Regions from separate parts of the Paenibacillus terreus genome, predicted to be linked through region 3. Evidence: riboswitches for the same ligand, from Rfam matches in the RefSeq annotation. Region 3 holds a riboswitch; each other region holds the start of a gene.

Region 1 (5,270 bases), on a different contig from region 3:
CACACTTTTGATTGTTCTTCTTTTGTACAGCATGTGTTTAATCACTTCAATATAGAGCTGCCCAGGTCGTCCATCTCGCAATCCGGAGTTGGCACAACGGTGGCGCAGCAGGATTTGCAGCAAGGGGATTTGATGTTTTTTTACACGCCGGGACGATATGCAACGAACCGCACCGTCGGTCATGTAGGCATCTATGCGGGAAATAACAAAATCCTGCACACCTATGGGGACCCTGGCGTGACGGTTACCGACTTTAACGATTATTGGAAGGGACGCTTTCTGTTTGCCAAAAGAGTTCAGTGAAAAAGAAAGCTGTACTCACGGGACTGCCCAGCCCGATAGCCTGGCGGCTTGGGACAATCCCTTTATGCTGTTTGCTTCATTCGCTTGCTAGGTGGCCCTGCCATACAGAGCGGTAAAAGCCGCTGCCGCCAGTCCGGGTTCTTCGGCCTGAGAAATCGCTGAAATGACGGATACTCCATCCGCTCCGGCGGCAAGAACAGGCGGTGCTTTCTCGGGCGTGATCCCGCCGATACCAACAAGCGGAATGGTGATGCCGTGGCTGCGCAGCTCCTGAATAAGGAGCGGCCCTTGCACGGGGCGGGCGTCGCTTTTGGACAGGGTCGGGTACATGGGACCGACGCCGAGATAATCCGCCCCGTCGGCAATGGCGCGCCCGGCTTCTTCCACCGAGTGTGCGGACACCCCGACAATGGCCTCATGCCCAAGCCTGCTGCGCAGGGAAGCTGCGGGCGCATCCTCTTGTCCGACGTGTATCCCGTCGGCACCGAGGACCGCTGCCATGTCCACATCATCATTGACGATGAAGGGTACGCCTGCTTCCCGGCACACAGCCTGCAGCTCCCGCGCCAGCTCGTAAGCCGCCTGCCCGGTCAGAGAGCCAGCTCCCTTTTCCCTGAATTGGAACATGGTGACGCCGCCCGCGATTGCTTCACGCAGAACTGTCACGGGATTTCTGCCAGCACAGTTGACACTGCCCATAATGAAATACACGGCAAGCTGTCGACGCAGCCAGCCCGGGTCGATGCGCACGTTATAGGAATCGTTCAATTCAGCACACCACCGTTCTGTGAGCGTCTTTGCCGGTAAGCAAAATGGTTCGTCGGTCCATGGCCTGAGCCGATGCCGAGGCTGTCCTCAATCGCTGCCTGAATGAAATCCTTGGCGACCCGAACAGCTTCAATCGCGGACAGCCCGCTTGCCAGACCGGCCGTAATCGCTGCGGAATAGGTGCAGCCGGTGCCGTGTGTCGCCTCTGTGCGTATCCGCAGACTTTCAAACACCGTAAATCCAGTGCCGTCATACAAAAGATCCCTGGCCAGTTCCCCGCCGGCATGCCCGCCCTTCATGATGACCATATCCGGCCCCATGTTGTGGATGCGCCGTGCCGCTTCCCTGATATCTTCGGCTTTGTACAGCTGCATACCGGTGAGCATTTCCGCCTCGGGCAGGTTCGGGGTAATGATTAGTGCGAGCGGAAACAGGTCACGGATCAGGGTCGTTACGGCGTCAGCCTTTAGCAAGGACGCCCCGCCCTTGGCGACCATAACGGGATCAATGACGAGATTGCCCCATCCGTAATGGGCGATTCGATCCGCAATCGCCTCAATGATATCCGCACTGAACAACATGCCGGTCTTTACGGCATCCGGCGTGAGATCTTTGCCGATCGAATCAAGCTGGCGGGCGACCGCTTCGGGCGTGAGCGGGAAGACTCCCTGCACACCCAGTGTATTCTGCGCAGTAGCTGCCGTGAGGGCGGACATGCCGTAAACGCCAAGCTCCTGGAAGGTTTTGAGATCCGCCTGAATGCCTGCGCCGCCGCCGCTGTCGGAACCGGCGATGGTTAGTGCTTTCGCTATCGTCATACCGCTCACCCTAAGCTTTCCGGCACCCGGGTGATGGAGGACAGCCGGCGCAGGCTTTCTTCATCCACCAGGGACAGCTGGTTCAGAAATTCGATCTGAAAGCTGCCCGGTCCCTGGCCTTCTGTGCGGGCTGCTGCAAGTTCCGCAGCAACGCCATAGAAGGATACGGCTTCAGCCGCCGCTTCCAGCTGCCGCTCGCCGGCCACAGCCAGGAATGCCGCTACGACCGAGCTGAGCAGACAGCCGGCTCCGGTCACCTTGGTGAGGAGCGCATGTCCATTGGCAATGAGAAAGGTCGTGGATCCGTCGGTGACGATGTCTTCCTTTCCGGTGGCAATGACGATACAATCCAGCTTGCGGGCGGCTTTACGGGCGAGCTGCAGCGCATCTCCCGAACCTTGACCGGCGTCCACGCCTTTAACCTCCCAATGATCGCCGGCGACATTGGCGACTTCAGCGGCATTGCCGCGCAGCGCGGTAATATTTATATCGGAGACCAGCTGATGGGTGGTTGCGGTACGGAAGGGCGTCGCTCCCGCCCCGACAGGGTCCAGGACGACAGGAATACCTTGTGCATTGGCAGCTTGCCCGGCAAGGGTCATCGCCTTGATGGAATGGGGGTTCAACGTGCCGATGTTCAGCGAGACGGCACCTGCCATCGCGGCGATATCGGCCACCTCCTCGTGCGAATCCGCCATAAACGGCGAAGCTCCCAATGCCAGCAGCCCATTGGCAGTAAAATTCGTGACCACGATATTAGTGATGTTGTGAATAAGCGGATTTTGTTCCCTTACTTTAGTCAGGAATTGCATATCTTATTCCTCCCTCAATAAATTAATGCTGTCTACGTTTTTCTGGCGGGCATCCGGTGTTGCTGCAAAGTGACGTAACCTTCCTCGGTTTGCGCGCGTGGAGGATGATTTCTCCGCGGTCGGGCTTCTTTTACACGCAAAAGACCCGTCCATTTCCGGAGAAAAGGACGGGTCCACAAAAAATAATTAATACGGGCCAATTAATGCCGCTGGACGTTTCGTCTCACTTTCCTCCGCTGGTATGATCCAGATCAGGTGCAAAGGGTCCGAAGCGTACAGCTTCGTCTCAGCCTGGAAGGCTCCCCTAGTGATTGAACAAGTCTCTATTCGATTCATGACTGCATATACTATATACATGTTGAGCGCAGATTGTAAAGGTTCAAAAATAAGCGGAACATTTTTTTCAGCAGGGGGTATAGAAACGGAAAAGCAGGAAATAAATAAGATAGGCAAGTGTCCCCTAAAACTTGATAATGACCAGACACGATGGCGATACAGGGAAAAAGCAGCGTTACGTAAGCATCTCCGCTTAAGCGAATACATAGGAGAAAATGTTATTTTTCGCTAGCTGGTAATTGTATTCTAAGTGTGCTATAATGAAATTACTGGAATACGACGGACCTGCATTCGCATATTGTAGAGGGTTATTGTCTTGGGTTAAGGGTAACCTTGTACAATATGTGAATTTTTATTTTTGCACAAAAATAAAGGTCATATAAATATTTATTTGGAGGTATTTCCACATGCAAACAGGAACAGTTAAGTGGTTTAACGCAGAGAAAGGCTTTGGTTTTATTGAGGTTGAAGGCGGTAACGATGTATTCGTACACTTCAGCGCAATCCAAGGCGACGGTTTCAAAACATTGGACGAAGGCCAACGTGTCGAGTTCAATGTTGTTGAAGGAAACCGCGGACCACAAGCTGAGAACGTTGTAAAACTGTAATTCTGCCCTGCTGCCCCGAACTCTTGTTTGGGGCTTTTCTTTTCTGGCGGAGGGACAGATATCTTTAAATCGCTTTATAACAATTCATGGGAAAAGAGGGGACTTTCATGTACAATTCGCGCAAAAAACCAATGGAAGAGACTCCAGAGGAGATCACTGTAATTTGGTCTTGCACCAGTGATACGTGTAAGGGCTGGATGAGAGATAATTTTGCATTCTCTGCTCAGCCAACCTGTTCTCTATGCGGTTCCGTGATGGAGAAAAGCGAGAAAAAGCTAGTCGTGCTTGTCAATACCGCCTTCCCGCCAGCCAAGAATAGTTAAGATTACAGCCATTATCCGTTTTAATCAGGGGCACCGACCAAAGGTCGGTGCCTTTTCATGTCTGCCGAATGGACTAAGAGGACTGAGGATACTGCAAAATATGCAGGAGCGTACGGTTGAACAGCTCCAGCTCATCGTAAAACACCGCATGACCGCTGTGAGCGAAGCGGATCAGGCGTGACCCGCGAATGCCCTGCTGCATTTGGAGGGCCAACGGATACAGGGCGATTTGGTCAAGCGCGCCATGCAAAATCCAGGTTGGCGCCTGAATTTGTGCAAGGTCAGGACGCAGGTCTTCATCCCTGAAGGTGCGGGCAGCCATGGCGGTGCCATGCAGTGAAGCCTGCAATCCGAGGTTTTGCGTCCATTCCCTGAAGTAGGGGCTGATCTGGCTCGCGAAGAATTTCTCCCCGAAGTCGTGAAGCATCTGCGGTCTGTCGCGGTAGGTCTGCTCAATGAGCTGAGTCACCTCCGAAGCCGGCAGCCCGTAAGGAAAGTCGGCTCTTCGGGTCAGGGAAGGAGCGGCGGCATCCAGCAGGATAAGCTGGGATACGCCATATCCCTGGTGTCGGCTCATGTACCTGATCGCAATGGCTCCTCCTATGGAGAACCCGACCAGCCGGATGCTGCGCAGGCCGAGCACGCGGATGATGGCAAAGACATCATCAGCCAGACGGTCGTAATGGTAGCCGTGCCAAGGGTGATCCGACTGCCCGAACCCCCGCATATCCGGCATAATACAGCGAAACCCGTAATTCGGCAGCAGGGAGCTCTGATATTCATACATACGGTGGTTCAGCGGCCAGCCATGCAGCATCAGCACAGGCTGCCCCGCCCCTATATCCTCAACAAATACCTTGACGTTCGGCTCTACAGCGATATAATACCCCATGCAATTCAGCCCTTCCGCTATAAAAAGTCACTTTCCCTATGATACATATGTCGAAGAAAGGCTCCGCAGACAGTAAAAAAACTGTGCGCCCGAGTTTCCTCAGACGGACAGTTTTTTTTACACCTCTGCTCCCGGATGTTTGGCGCTCAGGCGCAGCTGGTATATTTGAGCCATGATTTCCTCTTCCGCACGTTGGTTCCATTCACGCACCATTCGGGGCATCAGGAACAGGTCGACGATGACCCACACCGTCAGCGTCCCGCCGAACAACACCAGCAGAATCCCTGACAGCATCATGAACGCCCCGCCTTCTACTTCCGCTGCAACAGCGAACACTACATAAAAGATAAATGCCAGAATAAACAGGACAAGCTGAACAACAGCTGTGGCAACTCTTTTCAGATAAAAGC
Region 2 (5,270 bases), on a different contig from region 3:
TCCTCCCAAGGATGTGACAGCGTATTATATTCGGAAGGAGGCCTGCCTTATTCGGGAAAGAAAGGAACTAACCGCACTTAATTTACGGTCATAGTGGAGGCACCATAATCCTTTGGATCTCATGTTCATCGCGTGATGTTTTGTCCATATGAAAAAAACATGCAAGATTCATTCTGAACATTGAAAAATCCCCTCAGGCGTCCAGTGTTTGAGCCATTTTCCATGTGCTCAAGTCACTGTCCGCCGTGAGGGGATCGTAAAGGTTCGCCTTGAAAAGCTTATGATTTGTTCTCTTTGGAATGCTGCAGCTGCTGCTGTACATTACTCAGAAATGTGGACACTCTGCGTAAATATTCGCGCGGGTGCTCCCGGAAAATCAGCTCATGCAGCCCATTCTCCACAATCCAGACGTCCGACGCGGAATTAGTCTGATTCGCAGCCAGCGCTTCCGCAATCGGATACGGGGCTTTCTCATCCTTGGTGCCGTGGATGAAGAAGATCGGGAAAGGGTAATCCTCCGCCTTCACCTGCTGGTAAGGAATTTGCTGCAGACCTGTTCCGTTCAGAACGGGGAACAGCAGCTCCAGAATTTCAAGTGAAGGATGTCGGGGAAGATCAATCTGATTATGAATGTTATGATACAGCGTATCCGGCTCCAGCAGGAACGCGCTGTCCAGGATCATGGCATTCACGTCTTTGGTCTGCAGGCCAGCCTGAAGAGCAGTGCCTGCCCCCATGGAAAAGCCCCAGACGATAATTTCCTGGGCTCCTCGCTGCTTGGCAAGCTGAATGGCGCCGAGCAGCTGCTGAGATTCAGCCCGGCCTCCCGTAGCAACCTCCCTGTTGGTCTGGGAGGCAAAGCCGTAATCGAACATTACGACATTAAACCCTTGTCTGTGCGCATAATGGGCCAGATCATACATGGGAATCCAGCTTTCCTCGCGGTTTGCGCCATAACCGTGGCTGAAGACAATCGTTTTATTGGAATTCGGCGCAGGGATATACCAGCCCTGCATCATGCGGCTGCCGTCCTTGGCGGGAAAGGTCACTTCCTCATATGCCATGTCCTTGGCCAGCAGCGGATTGGAGTACAGGGGGGCTACAGTCGGATTGGACAAAAACCAGACGATATACGCATGCAGCGCGATAAAACAAAACATAAAAAAGAATACAACCGACAATACAAGCGCAATGATGATATGCTTGAACCGGATTAACCGGGGTGACAGCTGGGCGGGCGGCTCGTTGACAGCAGGCTGCACGGATGTGCCGCCCTGGGGTGTCGCAATCATCGGAGAGCCTCCTTGATCATTAATAAAGTTCGTTTGGGCGTGCTGTATCAGCACCACATACTTAATCGTAAAAGGCCGCAGCACCAAAGTCAATTCGACAGCAAATGATAATATTTGCCTCTTTCATATATACCGCGCTGCCGCTAAAACAGTTTACAGTGTATCCTGATATTATATATAATTTATGTAACCCGGTTTCATTAAGTGAAACGAATAGGCTGAAAAATTGACTGTCTGCAGCCATTAGTGGTCTGTTGAACATATCGCTAAATTCAAGGGAGAGAGGGGGGGCGCCATGGAGGACCGGAAGCTGACCGTTCGTGCTGTCGAACGGGCCCTGGACATTTTGATGTGTTTTACGGAAGCCACCGATTTGGGGCTGACGGAAATTGCGGCAAAAATCGGGCTGCACAAAAGCACGGTTCACCGTCTGCTCACGACGCTGGAGGAAAGAGGTTTTGTCATCCGCAATACAGCTACGGAAAAATATCGGCTGGGCATTCGGATCTGGGAGCTGTCGACCCATATGTCACGCAATGAGGACCCGGCGGTGCTGCTGCTGCCATTGATGGAGAAGCTGCGCGACCGTTTGGGGGAAACGGTGAGCCTGTATATACGGGATGGAGATGAACGTATCCGTATCCAGGCTGTACAGAGTACACAGGCCATACGCCGTGTGGCGACCGTCGGAGCCCGCATGCCTCTGTCCGTAGGCGCGTCAAGCAAGGTGCTGGTGGCATTCGCTTCGCCGGAGGAGCTGGAGCAGCTGAAGAAGGGCCCCGAGCTGCAGACTTTGGCCGGAGATGAAGCATACTGGAAGCAGCTTGAGGAAATACGGGCCAAGGGTTATGCCACAAGCTATGAAGAGCGCGAGCCCGGAGCCGCGGCCGTATCCGCCCCGATTATGAATCATCGAGGGGAGATTACAGCGGCTCTCTCCGTCTCCGGTCCGGTGAGCAGGCTGTCGCCCGAGACCCTGCATGAATTTGCCCCTGTTATCGTGGAGGCAGGCAAGGAAATGGGCATGCTGCTTCCTTAAGGGGTTGCCAAACCGTCCCTTTTAGGCTAACCTGAATTGGAAGGCGGAGCCATCCGCCTGTGAACAGCATAGTTTTGATCGGCGGCATGAAGCTGCCGAAGTTACTGGGGGGGCCCGTAGTACCGGGCTGAGATGGAACCGTTCCAGGTTCCGGACCCTTTGCACCTGATCTGGATCATACCAGCGTAGGGAAGTAACCGGCCAATGAAATCAAATGGATGGGCAGTATGTGCTGCAGTCAGGGAATGACCCGGGCTGTGCACGGAGCCTGTTTGTATACAGCCGGTTCCCTCGGGAACCGGCTTTTTCATTTGCTGCAAAATGTACATCGTACCGCCGCTACCCGCAAGGACAAGGCAGCGTGCTGGTCCGTATTTTGCAGCCGGCCGACAGCATCATTTTTTCTCCGGTATGATCCCGATGAGGAATTTGGCGACTCGGGAGGAATAAGCAAATGACAGAGAGCAAGCGGAAAACAGCAGCGGAGGGCAGCACAAATACGGTAATCGGGACCTTTCCTGCCAGCACTAAGGTCTATATCCAGGGTTCAAGACCGGATATCCTCGTGCCTGAAAGAGAGATAGCACTGCATGACACCCATACACCGCAGGGGATTGAGCATAATGCCCCGCTGCGTGTATACGACACCAGCGGTCCCATGACCGACCCGTCGTATCAGGCGGATATCCGCAAGGGACTGCCCAAGCTGCGCCGGGCGTGGGTTGAGGAGAGAGGGGATGTCATGCGTTACGAAGGCAGGGCTGTGAAGCCTGAGGATAACGGACTTCGGGCAGGGACCCGCCCTGCGGAGGAGTTTCCGGGTGCTGTCAGCCAGCCGCTGCGCGCGCAGCCGGGGGGCAATGTCACCCAGATGCATTATGCCCGCCGGGGAATGATAACACCGGAGATGGAATTTGCGGCGATCCGGGAGGGGGTTGATCCGGAATTTGTACGCCAGGAGCTGGCCAGCGGAAGGGCCATACTGCCCTCGAACATCAACCACCCGGAGAGTGAGCCAATGCTGATCGGCCGCCATTTTCATGTTAAAATCAACGCCAATATCGGCAACTCGGCGGTAACCTCCTCCATAGAGGAGGAGGTGGAGAAGATGACCTGGGCTGTAAGATGGGGAGCAGATACGGTGATGGACCTGTCAACAGGCCGCAACATCCATACGACTCGCGAGTGGATCATCCGCAACTCTCCTGTGCCAATCGGAACGGTGCCGCTGTATCAGGCGCTGGAGAAGGTCAATGGGGAGGCCGAAGCGCTGACCTGGGAAGTGTACCGGGATACGTTGATTGAGCAGGCGGAGCAGGGAGTGGATTATTTTACGATTCATGCCGGCGTGCTGCTCCGTTATATTCCGCTGACCGCCAAACGGATGACGGGCATCGTATCGCGGGGCGGGTCCATCATGGCAGCGTGGTGCCTGGCCCATCACCAGGAGAACTTTCTGTATACACACTTCGAAGAGATCTGTGAAATCATGAAGACCTATGATATTGCCTTTTCGCTCGGGGATGGTCTGCGTCCGGGCAGCATTTACGATGCCAACGATGAAGCTCAGATGGCTGAACTGGCGACGCTGGGCGAGCTGACGCAGATTGCCTGGAAGCATGATGTGCAGGTGATGATCGAGGGGCCGGGTCACGTGCCTATGCATAAAATCAAGGAGAACGTGGATCTGCAGATGGAAATCTGCAAAGAAGCGCCATTTTATACGCTGGGTCCGCTTACGACGGATATTGCTCCCGGATACGACCATATTACCTCGGCCATCGGCGCTGCCATGATCGGCTGGTTCGGCACCTCCATGCTCTGTTATGTCACACCGAAGGAGCATCTTGGCCTGCCGAACAAGGACGATGTGCGTGAAGGGGTGATTGCCTACAAGATCGCCGCCCATGCCGCGGACCTTGCCAAAGGCCACCCAAGGGCGCAGCAGCGGGATGATGCCCTATCCAAAGCCCGCTTCGAATTCCGTTGGCGCGACCAGTTCAATCTGTCCCTGGATCCGGAGCGCGCGCTTGAGTATCATGATGAGACGCTGCCTGCCGAGGGGGCGAAGAATGCGCATTTCTGCTCCATGTGCGGTCCTAAATTTTGCAGCATGCGTATTACACAGGACATCCGGGCGTTTGCAGCAGAGAAGGGACTCAGCGAGGAGGAAGCCATTGTCGCAGGGCTGGAAGAAAAAGCGCTGGAATATCGCGAAGGACGGAGCAGCTAATATCATAATGAAAAGATGAAAGCTTTGCTGTAAAAGCAAAGGGCGCCCTTTAAAGGGGCGCCTATTTTTGCATCATTTTCTCTTTTAAAACATCCTGAAAGCTGATTTTTTTCTCGTTGCTGTCTTCTTTTTTACTGGAGGGTGTCGCGGTTCTCGGGTATTGGGGGTTAAACGGCATCAGTGTATGTATCGTCACATTATAGTTCATTTTCGCTTCCTCCTCTTCAGGTACAGTAGGTATGCAGGTATTTGAGCCTAATTCAGAGAACGTTTGGGGCTGGTTATCTATTAGATGTTCAATATTACCCGAAGGTTACAGGGTTTAAAACCATAATTGCCGAAAACAGTAGTAAGGTCTTGTGTTCAAGATCATCATGGTGGTAAAAACGGCTTAATGCATGCAAAAGTGCCTATAAAAAAACGGGGCCTGCAGGCCCCGTTGGATGGATCGGATTTATCAGATTTATGCAACGTTTTTTAGTGCTGTCGAATGGTGCTTTCTCTTACTGCAATATAAATGTCCACTTGTCCACTCTCGTCCTCTCTGGCGAATTCATTGTACAGCTCGAAGTCACCGGAAAAGGTTCGTTCCAGCCCCTGCACAGACGCAGACCACTGCCATATGTGCTGCCACGCTTCGGCTACAACCTGATAAAGCGGTCCGTATTCGGTCCGGAAGACAGCATATCTGGCGGCAGGGAGGGTA
Region 3 (5,270 bases):
AACCATCCCTTCTGTAGGACTGCTTGCCGAGGCATAACGTTTAACGGGAATCATGCCCGCCTTGTACGCTTGTCTGCCCGCTTTTACCGCGAGCTTCATTGCCTCCGCCATGGCAACCGGGTCCCCAGCGCCGGATACCGCCGTATTCAGCAGCACGCCGCCCGCGCCGAGTTCCATCGCGCGTGCCGCATCGGCAGGCGAACGGATGCCGGCATCCACAATGACGGGAACCGAAGCCTGTTCTATAATGAGCTCCAAGGTGTACGGATTGAGTATGCCCCGGCCTGAACCGATGGGGGATGCCCCCGGCATGACGGCGTGTACGCCGAGCTGCTCCAGTCTTTTGGCCAATATAACATCGTCGGAGATGTAAGGCAGCACAATGAAGCCTTCGGCAAGCAGCATTTCACAAGCTTTTAGAGTCTCAATCGGATCGGGAAGCAGCGTTCTGTCATCCCCGATCACTTCGACCTTAATCATATCACATAAACCGGACGCCTTGGCCAGTCTGGCAATGCGGACAGCCTCCTCGGCGGTTGCCGCTCCCGCCGTATTGGGGAGCAGCGTGAAGCTGGACAGATCCAGCATATCCAGGAAGTTTCCCTGTCCCTTTTCCTGCAGATTCAAGCGCCGTACTGCAAATGTAAGGATCTCGCTTTCCGATGCCTGAACGGCCTTCAGTTGTGTTTCAGGATCCGTGAACTTCCCTGTTCCGAGCAGCAGTCTTGATTTAAAGGTTTTATCTCCGATGTGCAGCATATTATCCGCCTCCCACAAAATGTACGATTTCAAGCTGATCCCCGTTCTTCAAAGCGGTCTCGCCGTGAATTTCCTTGGTCAATATGCGCCGATTCAGCTCGACGACGACCGTCTTGACACGCAGGTCCAGTGCATTCAGCAGCTGGTCCACATTTTGCACTTCCGCATCAAAAATCATATCCTGGCCGTTAATAACAAGCCTCATCGCAATCCCCCCTCGGAAGCAGCAGGCTGCCTTTTCATTCTGTCCGGTGACAAGGCCGTCAAGTTTAACTGCTCCGCCGTACGGCCTGTCATCATCTCCGCAATGGCTTCCCCTGTCGCCGCGCTCAGCAAAATTCCGTTTCGGTAATGTCCGCAAGCAGCGTACAAGCCGGCAGCATCAGGGACGGGGCCGATCAAGGGAAGGCCATCCTTCGTCTGCGGCCTTAATCCCGCCCACGCTCGCAGAAAAGACGACTCCTCGATGTCCGGCAGCCAGGCCGCGGCGCGAGACAGCAGCTGCATCAGCCCGCCTGCGGATACATCTGTTCCCCATTCGTGCGGCCTGCTCGTGGCACCAATCCACAGCTCCCCGTCCGGCTTTGGCACAAGATAAACATCCTCCGCATAAAGGGTATACTTTAGCGGACGCGCAGGCATGGCAACGGCTACAACCTCTCCCTTGACAGGATACATACCCGGGCTTATGCCGTAATTATCAAGCAGCTTTGATGCATCATGTCCCCCTGCGATCACAACATTCGGACATGCGATGTCCCCCCTGCTCGTTCTTACACCGCGTACCTTTCCGTCCATGATCAAAATGTCTTCCGCTGCTGTGTCCGTCAGCAGTTCGGCACTATACTTTTCCGCACCTGTCACCAAAGCCTGTGCAAGCCGCTGCGGAAGCAGTTGGGTTTCCCGCTCGCGGAACAAGCCCCCGAGTGCCTGCCCTGACAAGCCGGGAATCCTTCTGGAAATCTCTGCGGCATCCCACCATTCCGCAGCAGATCCATCCTTGCTTCCAGCCATAGCCGACAAGCGTGCCGCATCCTCCTGAGTCCGGGCAGGAATCACGAAGCCTGTGGTGGTATAACCTGTTGCCAGTCCTGTCAGCTCTTCAAGCTCCCGCACCAGTTTCTCGAACTGATCGCGGCTGCGCAGTGCCAATGCGGCCAGCTGCGGATGGGCAAAAACCTCGCACTCCGCGGCCAGCATTCCCGCCGCCGCCCGTGTGGCCCCTTGACCCGGAACCGATTTTTCGATCAGCATCGTTTTGAAGCCCCGCTTCGCCAGCTGATAGGCGATGGAGCTGCCGATCACTCCCGCACCGATCACAGTACAGTCTGCCGAATAGCACATACCGATCTCCTCCCATTTTCCTGTATTTATCGGGATTCATCTGATCTGTTACACCCTGCTTCAAGTCATGAGCAAACTTCTATATTCCTTTGCCACCTCTGCCGGATTTTCCGCCTTCCAGATACCTGACATCACGGCAATTCCGGAGGCACCTGCCCGCTTGATATCCGGCACATGCTGAGGCTGAATGCCGCCAAGCGCGATAACCGGTATGGAGACGGCACAACAGAGCTCTTCCAGGCTGCTCAATCCCCGCGGCGGCAGCCCGGGCTTGGAAGGGGAATCGTATATATGGCCGAATAGCACATAATCGGCCCCCGCCTGCTCTGCAGCCAGCGCTTCCGGCAGCGAATGGACGGATGCCCCGCAGCGCAGCTCCGGAAACATCCGCTTTACAAGCGGCAGCGGCAGGCTGTGAGAAGTGAGCTGTACCGCCCCGGCACCAAACAGCAGCGCCGCATCCACACGGTCGTTAACCGCGAGCTTGGACGGCGGGCAGCAGACGCCCTCCGACACCGTGGACATAAATGCATACAGTTCCGCAGCGCTCAGCTGCTTCTCCCGAATATGAAGCAGATCGATTTCCGGTTCAATCAGCCGCATAATGTCTGCCGTTTGTTCAGCGCTTTGGCAGCCGTCCGTAATAAGGTGAAGTTCCATTAGCTTGTTGCCTCCATGACAGTGATTCGGGAACGCCAAAAAGCCGCTTCCCGGTCAGGAAGCGGCTGAACTTGAATGTTCACCGATTACAAGGAACAGCACCCCGCTCATAAGCGGGACGCATATACTCTGTATTCGGCTAATGTCCACTTCCCTACGCTGGTATGATCCAGATCAGGTGCAAAGGGTCCGGAATGCATTTCTTCCGTCTCAGCCGCCGGCCGCGGCTCCCCCAGTGTGATACAGGTCTGATTAATCGCCTGTATGACTTTATATGCTTTTGTAATCCCATTTCATGGTAGCACAATCCCGTTCACTTGCCTAGACGTGCATCATATTTCATTCAGAAAAGTCCAAAGCTGCACTTTTCTGCACATCAGGCTTTCGCCGACCACTCTTCCACATTCCATACTCTCGTTACCCAATCCTTGTAAAAATCGGGCTCGTGGGATACGAGCAGCACGGTGCCTTTATATTCCTTCAGCGCACGTTTCAGCTCATCCTTTGCCACCACATCCAGATGGTTCGTCGGTTCGTCAAACAGCACCCAGTTGCTTTCACGCATCAGCAGCTTGCAGAGACGTACCTTGGCCTGCTCTCCCCCGCTAAGGGCGGACAGCGGACGGGTAATGTGATCATTTTTCAGTCCGCAGCGGGCAAGATGGGCACGGACCTCATGCTGATTCAGATGCGGGTACTCATTCCACACATCGTCAAGCGGTGTAATCCGCTCAGGGCGAACCTCCTGCTCGAAATAGGCTGGATACAGAAAATCTCCAGTATAGGTTTTGCCGCTCAGCGGAGGGATTTTGCCAAGAATCGTTTTGAGCAGCGTCGATTTGCCGACACCGTTATAACCGACGATGGCGATCTTCTCGCCCCGTTCAATGGTTATGGACATTTTCGGCAGCAGCGGGTGGCTGTAGCCAATCTCAAAGTCAATGCCTTCAAAGACCGTTTTGCCGCTGGCCCGCGCTTCCTTGAACTGGAACGTCGGCTTTGCCGCTTCTTCCGGCTTGTCTATCCGATCAATCTTATCAAGCTGCTTCTCACGGCTCTTGGCCCGGCCGGATGTGGAGGCACGCGCCTTGTTGCGCTGGATGAAGTCCTCCTGCTTTTTGATATACTCCTGCTGTTTTTCATAAGCCTCGATATGCTGCGTCTTCTGGATGTCAGCCATTTCAAGGAACTTCTCATAGTTGGCCGTATAGCGGTTCAGCTTGCCAAACTCCAGATGATAAATGACGTTGACGACCTGATTCATAAACTCAGTATCGTGGGAAATCAGCATAAAGGCATAAGGGTAATCCTTCAAATAACGCGTAAGCCATTCGATATGCTCAACGTCCAGGTAGTTCGTCGGCTCGTCCAGCAGCAGCACATTCGGCTTCTCCAGCAGCAGCTTGGCCAGCAGCACCTTCGTGCGCTGTCCCCCGCTTAATGTCGCTACATCGCGGTCCAGTCCGATGGCGCCAAGCCCAAGGCCGTTGGCCATTTCCTCCACTTTCACATCGATCAGATAAAAATCGCCGATCTCCAGCTGCTCCTGAATTTCTCCCATCTGCTCCAGCAGCACTTCAAGCTCCTCCGGCGAGGCTTCGGCCATTTTATCTGTAATGGCATTCAGCTCTTTCTCAAGCTCAAGCAGCGGCAGAAACGCATCCTTGAGCACATCGCGCACCGTCTTACCCGGCGTCAGCTTTGTATGCTGGTCCAGATAACCGTAACGAACCTTCGGCGTCCATTCGACTTTGCCGTTGTCACGCAGCTGCTGTCCTGTCAAAATATTCATCAGCGTCGATTTGCCGACACCGTTGGCTCCCACCAGACCGACACGCTCTCCCGGCAGCAGGCGGAACGATACATTTTTGAATAATGTCCTGTCCCCAAAATTATGGGAAACGTCTTCTACAGTTAATAAACTCATTTCCGTTAGCAGACTCCTTTAGCTCTTACTTATAAACACGATCAATAAACTTCAATATGACTTCAGGTTGGCTTTCAAAGCCTTATTGTAGCATAAGAAGGAGCTCTACCGGAACCTGCAAAACAAAAATGCATCGCCAGATACACACCGCGTGGTCTCACCATCTTCTGAAAGAAGCAAACAACGGCTTTCTCCGCTTCGGCTCAGGAATCACATCCTTGAACAAGGCTTGCAAAGCGATGTCCATTTCCTCCCACGGCTCAAAAGGATCCAGATGAAGAGGGAGCGCATAGACCTTGCCTGTACCAAGCTCCTTTCCGAGGCGGCGGGCCGCCTCGCTTGTCGCCAAAGGGAGACAGAAGCCCCACATCTGCTGCGGGTACCTGGCCAGAGCTTTTGCAAACGTCACCGTATCCGGCAGCCTCCACTCCGCTCCGGACCCGACCACCAGCGGATAATCAGCCCGCAAAAATTCCTCAAGCCCGTCATGATCCACTCCGCTGCCCAGGTCAAACACTATAAAATCAAAGCCTCCGCTCAACATGGGGATGATATCTTCCGGCGAGGTTTGACGGCAGTA
Region 4 (5,270 bases), on a different contig from region 3:
GATGGATTTGATTGAACTGCCCTGCCGACCATTCCAGCCACTCTTTTACCTCGGCTCCTGTAAGCTTCACGGCATATACCGTGTTCGGATAAACGTAGAGATCAGCCACGTTCTTGATGGCGATTGTTCCTGCAGGAATGTTCGTATAATAGGAAGCTCCCGAACGTCCGCCTGCTTTGAAAGGCGCCCCCGCCGACAGCACCGGCAGTCCTGCATACTCGGTTCCGGCAAGCTTCTGCTCCACATACCATTTCTGCGCATTGGTTACGATCTGAACGGAAGGGTCGTCCTCAACAAGGGCAAAATAGCTGTTGATCGGTGCAGTTGTCTTACCAACCGGTCCGCGCACATACTCCAGCGTTTTGGTATGCTCTTCATAAACGGCTTTCACTACATCAGGGTCCGGCTCAGCCAGGGATGCTTTGCTGGTCTTGTCATAGATCGGGCGGGCAACGGATTGCGAGTCCGCGACAGTCCATTTGCCATCCTTCAATTCCAGATCCAGATCGACAACACCCAGGTTGTCCCCCCAGTAACCGGATTCAACAGCCGGCATTCCGTTAATCGTTCCGGCTCCCACATCAACACCTGACATGCCTTCAAAGGCTGCACTTGGAAACACCTTATGAGCATGGCCAAACAGGATGGAATCAATGCCGTCCACCTGGCTCAAATATTTAACCGCATTCTCCATGTTCGGAGTCTCGGGGGTGTCCTCATATCCGCTGTGCACGAGCGCAATCACGATGTCCGCCCCGTCCGCCTTCATTTGCGGAACAAATTTCTTCGCCGTCTCCACAATATCTTTGGCAATAACCTTTCCTTTCAGATTGGCCTCGTCCCATTGATTGATCTGCGGAGGCAGCAGACCGATCACCCCGACTTTAAGCGTGTGCTCCGTCCCGTCCTCGTCAACGACTTTTTTATCGATAATCCGGTATGGCGTAAAATAGTTTTTATCATTGCTTTCATCTTTGTCCCCGTCATCAACATATACATTGGCATTGATGTAAGGGAAATCGGCACCCTTAAGCGCTTTCTGAAGATAATCGAGTCCGTAATTGAATTCATGATTGCCCAGCGTGGCGGCATCATAGTCCAGCAGATTCATGGCTTTGTATACAGGGTGGGTCTCTCCGTCCTTAAGCGGGTCGATTTTCGCCACATAGTCTCCGAGCGGATTGCCCTGAATCAGGTCGCCGCTGTCAAACAGCATGCTGTTCTTGGCTTCCCCCCTCGCCTGCTTGATGAGTGTGGCTGTCTTGGCAAGCCCATATTCGTCTGTCGGCTTGTCCGTATAGTAGTCATAGTTCAGCAGGTTCACATGCAGGTCGGTCGTTTGCATAATACGCAGCTTTACCTCAGCGCTGCCTTCAGCAGCCCAGGTCGGCACGGCCGGCAGTGCAAGCACGTTGAACGCTACAATTGTCGCTGCCAGGCTCTTCAACCCTTTTTTCCGAAATTTCAAGATTAACCCCTCCTAATGTAAGATAAATGCCCATCGATGTACTTTCACAGAAGCCAGACCGCGATAAGCGGAAATTTTTCTTGCGATTATAGAATTGTTCAGCTCCGCTGAAAACTTAAAAATTCTATAATCTAAAAAATAATCAGGCGATTTATCCCTGCATAGGCAGAAGGCAAGACCCACAAGCAATGATTGTAATTTGTGTATGTAAAATCTATGCACACCTCTTGTAAATCTTATCATAAAAAAATCACCTGATTGATTCTCATTCTAATCGAAGCATGAGAAAATGAATAGAGTTTTTATCCCAAACCACGGCTCTGTGTAAGTTAATGTAACATATTGTAACCCAAAGGAAGGCGGTGCCCACCCCGGGTCCGTTAAATCGCCCACTCCCCCCTCTGGACACTCCGGGCGGGAAGGCATATAATCAACGTTAGTTCATCATTACTGAACCCGCAAAATCTTCAACAATGCGGACGCATCCAGGCAGCGGCTTGCCGTCTTGATGCTCCTTCATACAACATGCCAGGGGTGCTGGAATCGGCCGGCTGAGATTGTGTCCCCAGACACTGACCCTTACAACCTGATCTGGGTAATGCCAGCGTAGGAATCGCAATAGAGTGACATGCCTTTTTGGCATCGTCATCCTTTCCTTTGGTAGATTACAGGCGCCCCGGACAACGGGGCGCTTTTTTTGCAGGATCACGGCAGATGACAAGCATTGCAGGAAGAGCACGGGTAATAAAGAGGGGAGAAGAAAAAATGTTTTCTTTGCAAAAATGGGGCCTTGGCGCGGTATGTTCCCTGCTCCTGATTCTGACAGCCTGCGGAGGGCAATCGTCCGCTCCACAGAATACGAATGCTTCCGGACCTTCCGGCGGCGGCGGTTCGGCAACCGGAAAGCTGAAAGACGTAAAGGTGGTGCTGGACTGGACCCCCAACACCAACCATACCGGCTTGTATGTGGCCAAAGACCAGGGATACTATGAACAAGCCGGTCTGAATGTGGAGATTGTACAGCCCGGAGAAGGCGGCGCGGATCAGATGGTCGCCTCCAATGCGGTTCCGTTCGGCATCAGCTATCAGGAAAGCGTGACCCAGGCTCGCACACAGGGCGTTCCGCTCGTCTCCATTGCGGCCGTGATTCAGCATAATACGTCCGGCTTTGCCGCGCCAGTGGATCGCGGCATCAAGTCCCCGAAGGATTTTGAAGGCAAGAAATACGGCGGCTGGGGCTCCCCGGTTGAGGAGGCTGTCATGAAATCCATTATGGAGCTGGATGGTGGCGATGTCAGCAAGGTCCAAAACATCAACATGGGTAATGCGGATTACTTCACTGCAGTCAAGCGTGATATCGATTTCGCCTGGATTTTCTATGCATGGACAGGAATTGAAGCCGAGCTGCGCGGTGAGCAGCTTGATATGCTATATGTCAAGGACTACTCCAAGAGTCTGGACTATTACACACCGGTCATCGTTACAAATGAAGATACCATTAAAAATGACCCCGAGCTTGTAAAAGCGTTCATGAGTGCCACGGCCAAAGGCTATCAATATGCCATTGACCAGCCGGAAAAGGCGGCGGAAGTTCTATCGAAAGCCGTGCCCGAGCTGGATAAAGAGCTTGTACTGGCAAGCCAGAAATGGCTGAGCCCGCGCTACCAGGACGATGCTCCGCAGTGGGGCATCCAGAAGGCGGAGGTTTGGAAGAACTATGCCGATTGGATGTATGAACGCAAGCTGCTTGACAAGCCACTGGAGGCTGATAAAGCCTTCACCAATGATTTCCTGCCGGAAGACGGCAAATCCTGATTTGACCCGGAAAGGAGACGGTTTTCCATGGCTAGCACATTGTTGAGTATTCAGGTGATTCCCAAAACCCCCGGCGGAGAGGACACCATTCCTTACGTCGACAAAGCGATCGAGGTGATCCAGCGCTCAGGCGTCAAACATCAGGTCAATCCGCTGGAGACGACCATGGAGGGCGAGCTGGACGAACTGCTGAACGTCGTGAAGGAGATGCACACAGCGCTCACTGAAGCGGGAATTCCAAGTGTGATTTCCCAGATTAAAATTGCCCACAACCCAAGTGGAATCAGCATGGACAAGCTGACCGAGAAGTACCGTCCATGAGCCGGAAAGAGAGCCTCTATTCCGTGTTCAGAAGCGTGTGGCCGCCCGTTGTGGCGGTCCTCTTCTTTTTGTTGGTATGGCAGGCGGCGGCGGTCTTCCTGCATATTGAACCCTGGATGCTGCCGAGTCCGGCGGACATTGCCTCCGAAGCAGCTGCGCAATCCGACCTGCTGGCGCAGCATACCTGGGCTACCGTCAAACTTACGCTGAGCGGTTTTGCCATCGGCACCGCCGTCGGGCTGCTGCTGGCCGTGCTGCTGCACCTGGTCCCTTTTCTGAAGCGGGCTTTGTACCCGCTGCTGATTCTGAGCCAGAACATTCCCACCATTGCACTGGGACCGCTCTTGATGATCTGGTTCGGCTTCGGTCTGCTGCCCAAGCTGATGGTTATTACGCTGGTCTGCTTCTTTCCTGTGGTTGTTGCGGCCCTGGACGGGCTCACGCAGACGGACCGGCTGATGATGAACTATATGCAAATGTCGGGCGCAAGCCGGATGCGTATCTTCAGCAAGCTTGAGTTGCCGCATGCGCTGCCTCCCCTGTTTTCAGGCATGAAAATAGCGGCCACCTACAGCGTGATGGGGTCTATCGTAGCCGAATGGCTCGGGGCGAGCGAAGGAATCGGCTATTACATGCTGCTGCAAAAATCAGCCTATCGCACGGACCGTGTATTTGCCGCCATTGCCATTATTGTTGCGCTCAGCCTGATCATGTTCCTGATCATTGCGCTGATGGAAAGGCTGCTGATCAGATGGCGGCCTGAGCAAAAATAGGAAATAAACCGGCTTGGCATACGGAATCCGCCTGCGAAGGAAGGAGTATGAGAAAATGATCTTGAATGGTCTGTCCGCAGAGCCCCAACTGGATGGAAAAGAAAGTAACGGCATGGGTGGCGGAGAAAAAGCAGCTCTGAATGTAAATCGGGTGAGCATCGCTTTCCGGCAGCGGAAAAATCAGCTCCCCGTGCTGAAGAATATTTCCCTGACCGTGGAACGCGGAGAGTTCGTCTCGCTGCTTGGTCCTTCCGGCAGCGGCAAAAGCACGCTGTTTCACCTGATCGGCGGACTGCTGACACCGAATCAGGGGAATATTTATATGGACGGTGAGGATGTAACGGGGACGCGCGGACGGATCAGCTACATGCCGCAGCAGCCCGCCCTGTTCCCGTGGCGAACGACGCTGGATAACGTCCTGCTCGGGCAGGAGAATGCGCCGGGTTCGGTCAAGGGGACGCGCCGGGAAGCCCGCGAGGAAGCCCGCCGCCGGCTGGACGAGGTCGGGCTCGGCAAATTCGCCGATGCGTATCCGTACACGCTGTCCGGAGGCATGCAGCAGCGCGCAGCCTTTCTGCGGGCCATGCTGAGTCCGCAGGAGCTGATGCTGCTCGACGAGCCGTTCAGTGCCCTGGACGAACTGACACGCGCGGACATGCAGCAGTGGCTGCTGCAGATGTGGGAGCGCAACCGCCGTTCCGTGCTGTTCATTACGCACAGCATCGAGGAGGCGTTGCTGCTGTCCGACCGCATCTACGTGCTGTCCGCCAGACCGGCATCGGTGCTGCAGGTGATGGATGTTCCTTTTGCAAGGCCGCGGCAGGAGGATATAACTGCAGACCAGAACTTTGTGGAACTGAAGCATGAATTGAGCCGCCGGATGCGGGAGGAAA

What was found. Region 3 has a riboswitch for thiamine pyrophosphate ahead of ACE5KN_RS12450 (thiamine phosphate synthase). Riboswitches for the same ligand answer to the same signal wherever they lie in the genome.
Region 1: another riboswitch for thiamine pyrophosphate. It lies ahead of thiM (hydroxyethylthiazole kinase); the one in region 3 lies ahead of ACE5KN_RS12450 (thiamine phosphate synthase).
Region 2: another riboswitch for thiamine pyrophosphate. It lies ahead of ACE5KN_RS17650 (hypothetical protein); the one in region 3 lies ahead of ACE5KN_RS12450 (thiamine phosphate synthase).
Region 4: another riboswitch for thiamine pyrophosphate. It lies ahead of ACE5KN_RS25660 (ABC transporter substrate-binding protein); the one in region 3 lies ahead of ACE5KN_RS12450 (thiamine phosphate synthase).

What each region holds. Positions count from the first base shown of each region.
Region 1 covers NZ_JBHIRX010000017.1:56,410-61,679, reverse strand. The annotation lists gene ACE5KN_RS24215 (C40 family peptidase) at 1-303, shown strand, start outside; gene thiE (thiamine phosphate synthase) at 391-1,002, opposite strand; gene thiD (bifunctional hydroxymethylpyrimidine kinase/phosphomethylpyrimidine kinase) at 1,068-1,889, opposite strand; gene thiM (hydroxyethylthiazole kinase) at 1,895-2,701, opposite strand; TPP riboswitch at 2,913-3,017, opposite strand; gene ACE5KN_RS24195 (cold-shock protein) at 3,445-3,645, shown strand; gene ACE5KN_RS24190 (cold-shock protein) at 3,753-3,968, shown strand; gene ACE5KN_RS24185 (alpha/beta fold hydrolase) at 4,042-4,860, opposite strand; gene ACE5KN_RS24180 (TM2 domain-containing protein) at 4,978-5,270, opposite strand, start outside.
Region 2 covers NZ_JBHIRX010000009.1:206,314-211,583, forward strand. The annotation lists gene ACE5KN_RS17640 (alpha/beta hydrolase) at 279-1,292, opposite strand; gene ACE5KN_RS17645 (IclR family transcriptional regulator) at 1,588-2,331, shown strand; TPP riboswitch at 2,428-2,540, shown strand; gene ACE5KN_RS17650 (hypothetical protein) at 2,546-2,746, shown strand; gene thiC (phosphomethylpyrimidine synthase ThiC) at 2,786-4,564, shown strand; gene ACE5KN_RS17660 (hypothetical protein) at 4,626-4,772, opposite strand; gene ACE5KN_RS17665 (zinc ribbon domain-containing protein) at 5,042-5,270, opposite strand, start outside.
Region 3 covers NZ_JBHIRX010000005.1:279,610-284,879, reverse strand. The annotation lists gene ACE5KN_RS12465 (thiazole synthase) at 1-759, opposite strand, end outside; gene thiS (sulfur carrier protein ThiS) at 761-964, opposite strand; gene thiO (glycine oxidase ThiO) at 961-2,103, opposite strand; gene ACE5KN_RS12450 (thiamine phosphate synthase) at 2,164-2,763, opposite strand; TPP riboswitch at 2,898-3,007, opposite strand; gene ACE5KN_RS12445 (ABC-F family ATP-binding cassette domain-containing protein) at 3,140-4,690, opposite strand; gene ACE5KN_RS12440 (protein kinase domain-containing protein) at 4,848-5,270, opposite strand, start outside.
Region 4 covers NZ_JBHIRX010000019.1:85,751-91,020, forward strand. The annotation lists gene ACE5KN_RS25655 (bifunctional 2',3'-cyclic-nucleotide 2'-phosphodiesterase/3'-nucleotidase) at 1-1,468, opposite strand, end outside; TPP riboswitch at 1,989-2,099, shown strand; gene ACE5KN_RS25660 (ABC transporter substrate-binding protein) at 2,234-3,283, shown strand; gene ACE5KN_RS25665 (MTH1187 family thiamine-binding protein) at 3,311-3,604, shown strand; gene ACE5KN_RS25670 (ABC transporter permease) at 3,601-4,377, shown strand; gene ACE5KN_RS25675 (ABC transporter ATP-binding protein) at 4,490-5,270, shown strand, end outside.